Regions from separate parts of the Candidatus Clostridium stratigraminis genome, predicted to be linked through region 2. Evidence: riboswitches for the same ligand, from Rfam matches in the RefSeq annotation. Region 2 holds a riboswitch; the other holds the start of a gene.
The links. Region 2 has a riboswitch for S-adenosylmethionine ahead of metK (methionine adenosyltransferase). Riboswitches for the same ligand answer to the same signal wherever they lie in the genome.
Positions count from the first base shown of each region.

Region 1: it holds a riboswitch for S-adenosylmethionine, as region 2 does, so the genes downstream of both, ACJDUG_RS12910 (methionine ABC transporter ATP-binding protein) here and metK (methionine adenosyltransferase) in region 2, are expected to answer to the same signal.

Region 1 is NZ_JBJHZZ010000010.1:15,243-20,379, forward strand. Features, by position in the region: gene pflB (formate C-acetyltransferase) at 1-589, shown strand, start outside; gene pflA (pyruvate formate-lyase-activating protein) at 626-1,348, shown strand; SAM riboswitch class I at 1,464-1,576, shown strand; gene ACJDUG_RS12910 (methionine ABC transporter ATP-binding protein) at 1,693-2,661, shown strand; gene ACJDUG_RS12915 (methionine ABC transporter permease) at 2,651-3,307, shown strand; gene ACJDUG_RS12920 (MetQ/NlpA family ABC transporter substrate-binding protein) at 3,337-4,152, shown strand; gene ACJDUG_RS12925 (HAD-IB family hydrolase) at 4,298-5,029, shown strand; gene ACJDUG_RS12930 (ribonuclease H-like domain-containing protein) at 5,066-5,137, shown strand, end outside.
Region 2 is NZ_JBJHZZ010000001.1:576,647-581,783, reverse strand. Features, by position in the region: gene recD2 (SF1B family DNA helicase RecD2) at 1-831, opposite strand, end outside; gene ACJDUG_RS02790 (hypothetical protein) at 1,026-1,289, opposite strand; gene metK (methionine adenosyltransferase) at 1,550-2,725, opposite strand; SAM riboswitch class I at 2,807-2,908, opposite strand; gene yyaC (spore protease YyaC) at 3,103-3,651, shown strand; gene mreB (rod shape-determining protein) at 3,754-4,788, opposite strand; gene spoIIID (sporulation transcriptional regulator SpoIIID) at 4,886-5,137, opposite strand, start outside.

The DNA.
Region 1 (5,137 bases), on a different contig from region 2:
TGAAGGAGAATTCCCTAAGTACGGAAATGACGATGACAGAGTTGATAGCATTGCTGTAGCCTTAGCTGAAAGATTCTCAAATGAACTTAAGAAACACCCGCTTTATAGAGATGCTCAGCATACATTATCAGTTTTAACTATAACTTCAAACGTTGTTTACGGTAAGAAGACAGGTTCCACACCTGATGGAAGAAAAGCGGGAGAAGCATTTGCACCAGGAGCTAACCCAATGCATGGCAGAGATTTAGAAGGAGCTCTTGCATCACTTAATTCAGTAGCTAAGGTTCCATATTCATGCTGCCAGGACGGGGTATCCAATACATTCTCCATACTTCCAGACGCATTAGGTAAGGATTCAGAATCTAGAGTCAACAACCTAGTAGCTGTTATGGATGGATACTTTGGACAAAATGCTCACCACTTAAACGTAAATGTATTAAATAGAGAAACCTTAATGGATGCAATGGAACACCCAGAAAAGTATCCTACCTTAACAATAAGAGTTTCTGGATACGCAGTTAATTTTAATAGATTAACAAAAGCTCAGCAAAAGGAAGTCATAAGCAGAACATTCCATGAAAAAATGTAAGTAAAAACTTTTTAAAAATTTAAAGGAGGGGATTTCATGATTAAAGGTAGAGTACACTCAATAGAAAGTATGGGTTTGGTGGACGGTCCTGGAGTTAGAACTGTAGTTTTTCTACAAGGTTGTAAGCTTAGATGTGCTTATTGTCACAACCCTGATACCTGGGCAAGAGATGGCGGAACTGAAATGACACCAGAAGAATTAATGAAAAAGATACTTCGTTATAAGCCTTACTTTGAAAGATCTGGTGGTGGAGTTACCTTTTCAGGAGGGGATCCTCTCCTTCAACCTGAATTTTTACTAGAAATGCTTAAGCTTTGCAAGGAAAATAATATTCATACAACCATAGATACAGCTGGTTATGGCTTTGGAGAATATGAAGAAATATTAAAATATACAGATTTAGTTTTGCTAGATATAAAGCATGTAGATGATATTGGATATAAAAATTTAACTGGTAAAAGCAAACATGGGTTTAATCAATTTCTTGCTGCATTAGAAAAAACAGATGTTAAGATATGGATTAGACATGTAGTAGTTCCAGGTATTACAGATTCAGAAGAACATATGGAAAAAATGCAGGGAATTATAAAAGAAATTAAAAACGTTGAAAAAGTTGAATTACTACCATACCATACCTTAGGAGTAGCCAAGTATGATAAATTAGGAATCTCTTATAGGCTTTCAGGTATAGAATCAATGGATAAAGAGGATACAAAACAATTTGAGGCAAAAATTAATAGAATTATAAAATCTGCATAAATTAATTTGAAAAGTTGCAAATTACTATTGACTTTCAATTTTGAAGGTACTATAATATAAACAATAAATGAATGTTTTGACGTTGTAAAGTGTTAAAGTGCTAAAACTTAATATGGACTTATCTAGAGAGGTGGAGGGACTGGCCCTATGAAGCCCGGCAACCGGTATTATTTATAATACAATGGTGCCAATTCCTGCAGTATTCTTTTGAATACTGATAGATGAGCGAAACAGGCAGGTTTATTAAAACCCGAGGTTTCCTCGGGTTTTATTTTTTATTTTAATTCAGAATAATAATCATTAACAATTGAAATTATTTATTAATTTAGGGATAGGAGAGTTGTATGATAGAGATAAGTGAGGTTTCGAAGAGCTTTTCAAAGGTTAAAGTTCTTAATAGGGTTAGTTTAAAAATTGAAGAAGGTGATATATTCGGTATAGTTGGCCACAGCGGTGCAGGTAAATCTACACTTCTAAGATGCTTAAACGGACTAGAAAAATATGATTCCGGCAGCATTAATATAATGGGTAAAGAAGTAGGGGAATTATCTGTTAAAAAGCTTAGAATATTTAGAAAAGAATTAGGAATGATTTTTCAAAACTTTAATCTTTTAAATAGAAGAAATGTTTATGAAAATGTAGCACTTCCACTTAAACTGTGGGGTTACAAAAATGAGGATATAAAAAAAAGAGTAAATGATTTATTAAAAATGGTTGGTATTGAAGAAAAAGTATTTAATTATCCAAAGGAATTAAGCGGAGGTCAAAAGCAAAGGGTTGCTATTGCCAGGGCAATAGCGCTGCAGCCTAAAATACTTTTATGTGATGAAGCTACTTCAGCATTAGATCCAAGAACAACAAAATCCATCCTTGAGCTTTTAAGGGATATAAACAAAAAGCTAAATATAACAATAGTTATAGTTACTCATCAAATGGAAGTAATTAAAGAGGTATGTGAAAAGGTTGCGCTTATGGAAGGAGGTGAAATAAAGGGAATAGGCGGAGTGGAGGAATTGTTTTTAAGGCCAACTAAAAAGCTAAAGGATTTAATGGGAGAAGAAGAAATACTTCCAGCAGAAGGTGTAAACATAAAAATTTTCTTTCCTAAAGATTTGAGTCAGCAAAGTATTATAACTTCTATGGCAAGAGAGCTAGATATTGATTTTTCAATTGTTTGGGGCAAATTAGAAAAATTTAGAGAGAACGTGCTTGGAAGCCTTGTAGTTAATGTACTTGAAGAGGATAAAGAGAAGATTTTAAAATTTCTAGAAAAGAAAGGAATAAGCTGGGAGGTTGTTTACAATGAGCTTTAGTAATTTATTTTTACAAATACTGCTGCCTGGGGTATGGGACACTTTATATATGGTTATTTTATCAACTATTTTTGCTGTAATTATTGGCTTCTTTCCTGCAATAATTATTGTCATAACTGATGAAAAGGGCTTAAAACCTAACGCCATAATTAATAAGGTATTAGATTTTATAATCAATCTATTACGATCTTTTCCTTTTATAATACTTATGATAGCAATTTTTCCTTTTACTAAGCTTGTAGTTGGCACAACTATTGGTAAAAATGCGGCTATTGTACCGCTTACTGTTGGAGCTGCTCCATTTGCAGCTAGAGTTATAGAATCAGCATTTAAAGAAGTGGATTCTGGAATAATAGAAGCAGCAAAAGCTTTTGGAGCTAGTATTTCACAAATAATTTTCAAGGTAATGCTGAAGGAGGCTCTTCCTTCAATTGTGCTAGGGATAACTCTTACGGTAATAAGTGTTATAGGCTATTCAGCAATGGCAGGAACCATTGGAGCTGGGGGTCTTGGTGATATTGCTGTTAGGTATGGATATCAAAGATATAAAACAGACATAATGATTTACACAATTATAATACTTATGATAATAGTTCAGTTATTGCAGAGTTTAGGAAATTATGCCTATAAAAAATTAAGTCATTAAAAATATTTATTAATTAGGGGGTTTTAAATATGAAAAAGACAATAAGTTTAATATTAAGTGCAGTTTTATTAGTTGGATTAGCCGGCTGCAATGCAAAAAAAGATGCAGCGGTAGCTGCACAAAAGGATGATAAAAAAGTAATTACTGTAGGGGCATCTCCGGTGCCACATGAAGAAATACTTCAAGTTGTAAAACCAATTTTAGAAAAAGAGGGTTACACCCTAAATATAAAAGAGTTTACAGATTATGTTGAACCAAATATAGCTCTAAATGATGGAGAAATAGATGCAAACTTCTTTCAACATATTCCTTATTTAACAACTATGAATGAAGAAAAGAAACTTGATCTTGACTATACTGTAAAGGTTCATATTGAGCCTATGGGAGTTTATTCAAGGAAGGTTAAAAGTATAAAGGACTTAAAGGCAGGTGCTACAATTGCTGTTCCTAACGATCCTACAAATGAGGCTAGAGCCTTAAGGTTGCTAGAAAGTGCAGGCCTATTTAAATTAAAGAGCGGAGACCTAGTTACTGCAATAGATATTACAGAGAATCCTAATAAGTATAAAATTAAAGAACTTGAAGCTGCTCAGCTGCCAAGAACTTTAGATGATGTAGATGCTGCAGTTATAAATACAAATTATGCATTAGAAGCTAAGCTAAATCCAAGTAAGGATGCTTTAGTATTAGAAGATAAAAGCTCGCCTTATGCAAATGTTTTAGCAGTAAGAAAGCAAGACAAAGATAAGCCATACATCAAAGCACTATCTGAGGCACTAAATTCTCCAGAAGTTAAAAAATTTATTGAAGATAAATATAAAGGAAGCATAATTCCAGCTTTCTAATATAGATAAACAATAGAGTTTAGGCACCCAAAGTAAACCAGATAACAGGGCTGATTTATTTTAGGTGCTTATTCTTTTTATAAAAATATAGCATTATAATTGTAAATGTAATATTATAATAATAAAGGTTTAGGTGGAGGTAGTTATGGATAAAAATGTTGGAGCATTTTTTGATATTGACGGAACACTTTATAGAGAAGGTCTTATAGCAGAAATCTTTAAAAAATTAGTTAAGTATGAAATAATTGGCCCGGAAAGATGGGTAAATGAGGTTAGACCAGAATATCAAAGATGGGACAAAAGGCAGGGTAACTATGATAATTACCTTCTTAAAATGGCTGATATTTATATAGAAGCAATTAAAGGACTTCATAAGTCTCAGGTGGAATTTATAGCTAAAAAAGTTGTAAGCCAAAAGGGAGATAGAGTATATACCTTTACTAGAGACAGAATTAAATGGCATAAACAGCAGGGGCATATTTTAATTACAATCTCAGGAAGCCCAATAGAGCTCGTAAATGAAATGGCCTTGAAACATGGTTTTGATGACTTTAAGGGTGCAGTATATGAGATGGATAGTGAAGATAAATATACTGGCAGTGTAATTCCAATGTGGGATAGTAGAAGTAAAAAAGAATCCATTAGTTATTTTACTGAAAAATACAATTTGGATTTAAATCAAAGTTTTGCTTACGGAGATACCTCAGGTGATTTTTCTATGTTTGAAATGGTTGCCTATCCAGTTTGTGTTAATCCAACTAGAGAGTTAATAAAGAAGGTTCAGGATTCAGAAGAAATTAGTAAAAAGGCATTAATTGCAGTAGAAAGAAAAGATGTGGTATATAGATTGACATCAGATATGATTCACATTTGTTAAGAAAGAGTGATTTTAGTGATAACTATAAGAAAAGTAATTGAAGCTTCAAAATTCAGTGATGAATTTTCTTTAGCTTATGAAAACAATAAAGATATTTATAAAGATGCG
Region 2 (5,137 bases):
GGGTAACAAAAATACACACTTTTTATCCTCAATAACTTCAACCTTTATCTTCCCTTCAACAGTGCTGTCATATAATACTAATTCTATGTCCTCTTCTTTTATGGTAAGGATATTCTTTCCTTCCTTTAAAAGAAGTTCTAAAGGCATATATGTATTTCCAAGGCTGCAGAATTCATTGATAATATAGTTAATACCACTGCTGATTCTATAGGTAGAATTTAGCTCTACACCTAGACTCCTGGCAATTTTATCTGCAGTTTTAAAGCCTATTCCATTAATTTCTTCTGTTAAAATATATGGGTTTTGCTTAACCACATTTATGGAGTCCTCGCCAAATTTCTTGTAAATTTTAACACATTGACTTGTAGTTACACCATAGGTTTGCAGGAAAACCATTATATTTTTTACTTCTCTTTGTCTTAAATAGGACTCCTTAATAATTTCAAGTTTTTTTTCTCCAATCCCTTCTATTTCTTTAAGACAATCTATATCATTATCCATTAGCTCTAGACTTTTATCTCCAAATTTATCAATTATCTTTCTGGCTGTAACTGGTCCAATACCTGAAATAATTCCAGATGATAGATATTTTTCAATTCCAACTATAGAATTAGGTAATAATTCCTCATAGCCTTCCACCTTAAATTGATCACCAAACTGAGGATGTTTAACCCATATCCCTTGCAGCTTTAGGCTTTGGCCTTCAGTTAAATATGGAATATAACCTACAATTGTATATTTTTCATCTGCATCCTTAATAATAGAAACGACATAGCCATTCTCTTCATTTTTAAATATTATATCCTCAACTACGCCTTGAATTTCTGGCATAAAATCTCTCCTAAACTCTATAAAAATATATAACCTATAATTATAGGATACATTATTGAATTACTTTAAACAACTTTATTTAACTTAATAATTCTGTTGTCTATATTATTGTCCAATAATAATTAATGTAATCTTTAAAATTCAATTCCTCAGCAATAAAAAATCCCTGGCTTATGATAGCCAGAGATTTTTTATTAGTTATTTAACCTTGATGATAAGCTTTTTTCTAGTAAAAATGATATTAATGGAATAATAATCAAAATTATCAGCCCTAGTAAAATAGTATTAGGATTACCCTTATAAATAAGAGCCATCTTATTTATGAAATGAATAAACGAATAAGCTGAAAGCATAGCACTTCCTATAGCTATAACTGCTATCAAAACTAATGCTCTATTAAATAAAACTCTAATTCCTTTTAAAATTGTAATAACTCTTTCTCTCCATTCACTTTTCATAATATTCCTCCTTTTGTGTCGGAACACTGAGTAGTTTAAGACCACTCACTTCCGCTCGCAAACTACTCGTAAAAGTCCATTTAGGACTTTTACCTCTTTTCAGAACATAGCATTATTTAAATTTTTGATAAATATAGTTTTTACAATTAAAATACATATTATTCATGTATTATAGTTATTTGTAATTACATCCTCTTTTAAACAAAAAGTCTTAAACAGAACATAAGACCACTGACTTAGTCAGTAGTCTTATAAAATAACTATAAATATTTTTTTATTTCTTCTACTTTATTATTTTTCTCCCATGGAAGATCAATATCAGTTCTTCCAAAATGGCCATATGAAGCTGTTTGTTTGTATATTGGCCTTCTTAGATCTAAAGCCTTAATTATGGCCGCTGGTCTTAAATCAAATACTTTGTTAATAATATCAATTATTTTATCATCTTTTACTTTTCCTGTACCAAATGTATCAACTTCAATTGAAACTGGTTTTGCAACTCCTATAGCATAGGCAAGCTCAATTTCTAATTTATCAGCAACACCAGCTGCAACCAAATTTTTAGCAACCCATCTAGCTGCATAGGCTGCAGATCTATCAACTTTTGTTGGATCTTTTCCTGAAAATGCTCCGCCACCATGTCTTCCATATCCGCCATAGGTATCTACAATAATTTTTCTGCCAGTAAGTCCTGAGTCACCATTAGGTCCACCAATAACAAATCTGCCAGTTGGATTTACTAAATACTTTGTGTTTTCATCTAAGAGTTCTACTGGAACAACTTTTCTTACAACATGTTCAATTAAGTCTCTTTCGATTTCCTCACGAGTTACTTCTGGATTATGTTGTGTAGATATTACAATAGTATCGATTCTTATAGGCTTGTCATCTTCATATTCTACAGTAACTTGGGTTTTTCCGTCTGGTCTTAAGTATGAAAATGTACCATCCTTTCTAACCTCTGAAAGCTTTCTAGCAAGTCTATGAGCCATTGCAATTGCAAGCGGCATATATTCTGGTGTTTCGTTAGTAGCATAACCAAACATCATACCCTGGTCACCAGCACCTATTGCCCCTATATTTTCTATTTGTCCATTTTTGGCCTCAAGAGCTTTATCAACACCCATAGCTATATCTGTGGATTGTTCATCTATAGAAGTGAGGACTGAACAAGTATCAGCATCGAAACCAAACTTTGCTCTAGTATACCCTATTTCCTCAACTGTTTTTCTTACAACCTTAGGTATATCTACATAACAATTAGTTGATATTTCTCCCATAACTAATACCATGCCTGTAGTAACTGCTGTTTCGCAGGCAACCCTTGCATTTGGATCCTGGGCTAATATAGCGTCTAGTACTGCGTCTGAAATTTGATCACAAACTTTATCTGGATGCCCTTCAGTAACTGATTCTGAAGTAAATAATCTTCTCATTTTATAACTCCTTCCTATATGTTACAAGTATGTTTTAACAAAATAAAGCCTCTTCTACAAGAAGAGGCGTGTTTAACACATCACTTATCTTGCAGATATAACTCTGCTGGAATTGGCACCTTAGTATAGTACTTGGTTGCCGGGTTTCATAGGGCCATTTCCCTCCACCTCTCTTGATAAGAGCTAATAATTTAATTCTAACCTAGAATAACATAGGAAACTAAAACTGTCAATAAATTATTTTAAATTAATAATACATTTTTCATCTTATATTTAATGGATTTCAAGCATATATATTATTGAATAATTTTCATTTTTAATTTTAAACTTTGGCCTAAAACAATTGGGAAAAACATTTTTTGCAAGGAGGGCATATTTTGAGTAAAGTTAGATCCCATTATGATAATCCTTTAGCATATTATGAAATTGCAACCTTTCTAAAAGATTATATTGATGATAATACAATTATAGTTTGTATTGGAACAGATAGATGTATTGGAGATTGTCTTGGTCCCTTAGTAGGTACTCTATTGAAGGATAATTTTTTTCCCTTCCCGGTATTTGGTACCATCTCAGAACCAATTCATGCGCTAAACATTGATAGAAAACTAAATGAAATAAAAAGTATATATCCTAAAGCAAATATTATAGGTATTGATGCTTGTTTGGGAGATACTGAAAGTATTGGTGAGATCCAGGTTAGAGATTATCCTATCCATCCTGGTAAGGGAGTTGGCAAATCGCTTCCTGAGGTTGGCAGAGCCTCTATTATAGGTATAGTTGATTCAAGCGACAGTAATGAATTGTTTACTACAAGAAATATAAGATTGGATTTGATAATGAAGCTTTCAAAGGTAATAACACATGCTATTATTCATTCATATTACCTCTATTCTGGAAATAGAATAAATTTTACCAGTAAATAATAAAAATCAAAATAAAAGCCGCAGTATAAGCATTATCTCATATTTATTATAAAACAGATGCTTTTACGCGGCTAATTTATGTTATATTTTAGAACCGTAAATTTATTTATCAATTAATGAAACATCATAACCATTTGAACTAATATCAATTTTATCTAGATATTCTAGAGCTTTTCCAGTCCCTTTTGCCACACAAGACACAGGTTCCTCAGCAACAAATACTGGTACTTTAGTAACGCTAGCAATAAGTTTATCTAGCCCATTTAGAAGTGATCCTCCACCAGTCATAATTATACCTTTATCTGCAATATCAGCAGCAAGTTCAGGAGGAGTTTTCTCAAGTACAGCATGTGTACAGTCTGCTATACTATTTACTGTATCACTTAGTGCTTCTCTCATTTCTTCTGAAGATACAGTTATATTCTTGGGAAGGCCAGTAATCAGGTCTCTTCCTCTTATTTCCATAGCAACTTCATTTTCTCTTTTAAATGCACATCCAATATTTATCTTCAAGTCTTCTGCTGTTCGTTCTCCAATCATAAGCTTGTGTTTTTTTCGAATATATCTTGCTATTGCTTCATCAAACTTGTCTCCTGCAACTTTAATTGAAGATCTAACTACAATGCCTCCTAAAGAAATAACAGCAACATCTGTTGTTCCTCCGCCAATATCTATAACCATACTTCCGCTTGCTTCAGTTATATCCAAATTAGCTCCTATTGCAGCTGCTAATGGTTCTTCTATTAGAAAAACTTTTTTTGCTCCAGCATTTACCGCTGCATCTCTTACTGCTCTTTTTTCAACCTCAGTTGCCTGGCAGGGAATACATACCATGACCCTTGGTGCAGACATTCTTCTATTTCCACAGGCTTTTCTAATAAAATGTTTAAGCATTGTCTCGGTCACATCGTAATCTGAAATAACTCCATCTCTTAATGGACGAATTGCCACTATATTACCAGGAGTCCTACCAATCATTTGTCTAGCTTCTTCACCCACAGCCTTAACTTTATTATAACTTTTATCAATTGCAACTACAGAAGGTTCTTTAAGTATAACACCCTTTCCTTTTATATAAACAAGTACTGTAGCTGTCCCTAAGTCAATCCCCATATCCATACCAATTCTAAAACACATTCCTATCAACTCTCCTGCTCTTTTGTAATACTTTAAAACAAGTTGTACTAAACTTGAATTATATTAATCTCTAATTCTTATTATAATAGGAATGTTTTTAACCTTCAATAGCTTTATATTTTAACTTAGTAGCTTTTCCACCTCTAATGTGTCTTTCAGCTTTATTGTAATCTAAAATATTTTTAGCTTCATCCGCTATTTGAGGATTTATTTTAGGTAATCTTTCAGTCATATCTTTGTGAATTGTACTTTTACTAACCCCAAAAACCTTGGCTGTTTTTCTTATTGTAGCTTTTGAATCGATAATATAGTTTGCGACTTCAAGAACTCTCTCCTCAATGTAGTCTTT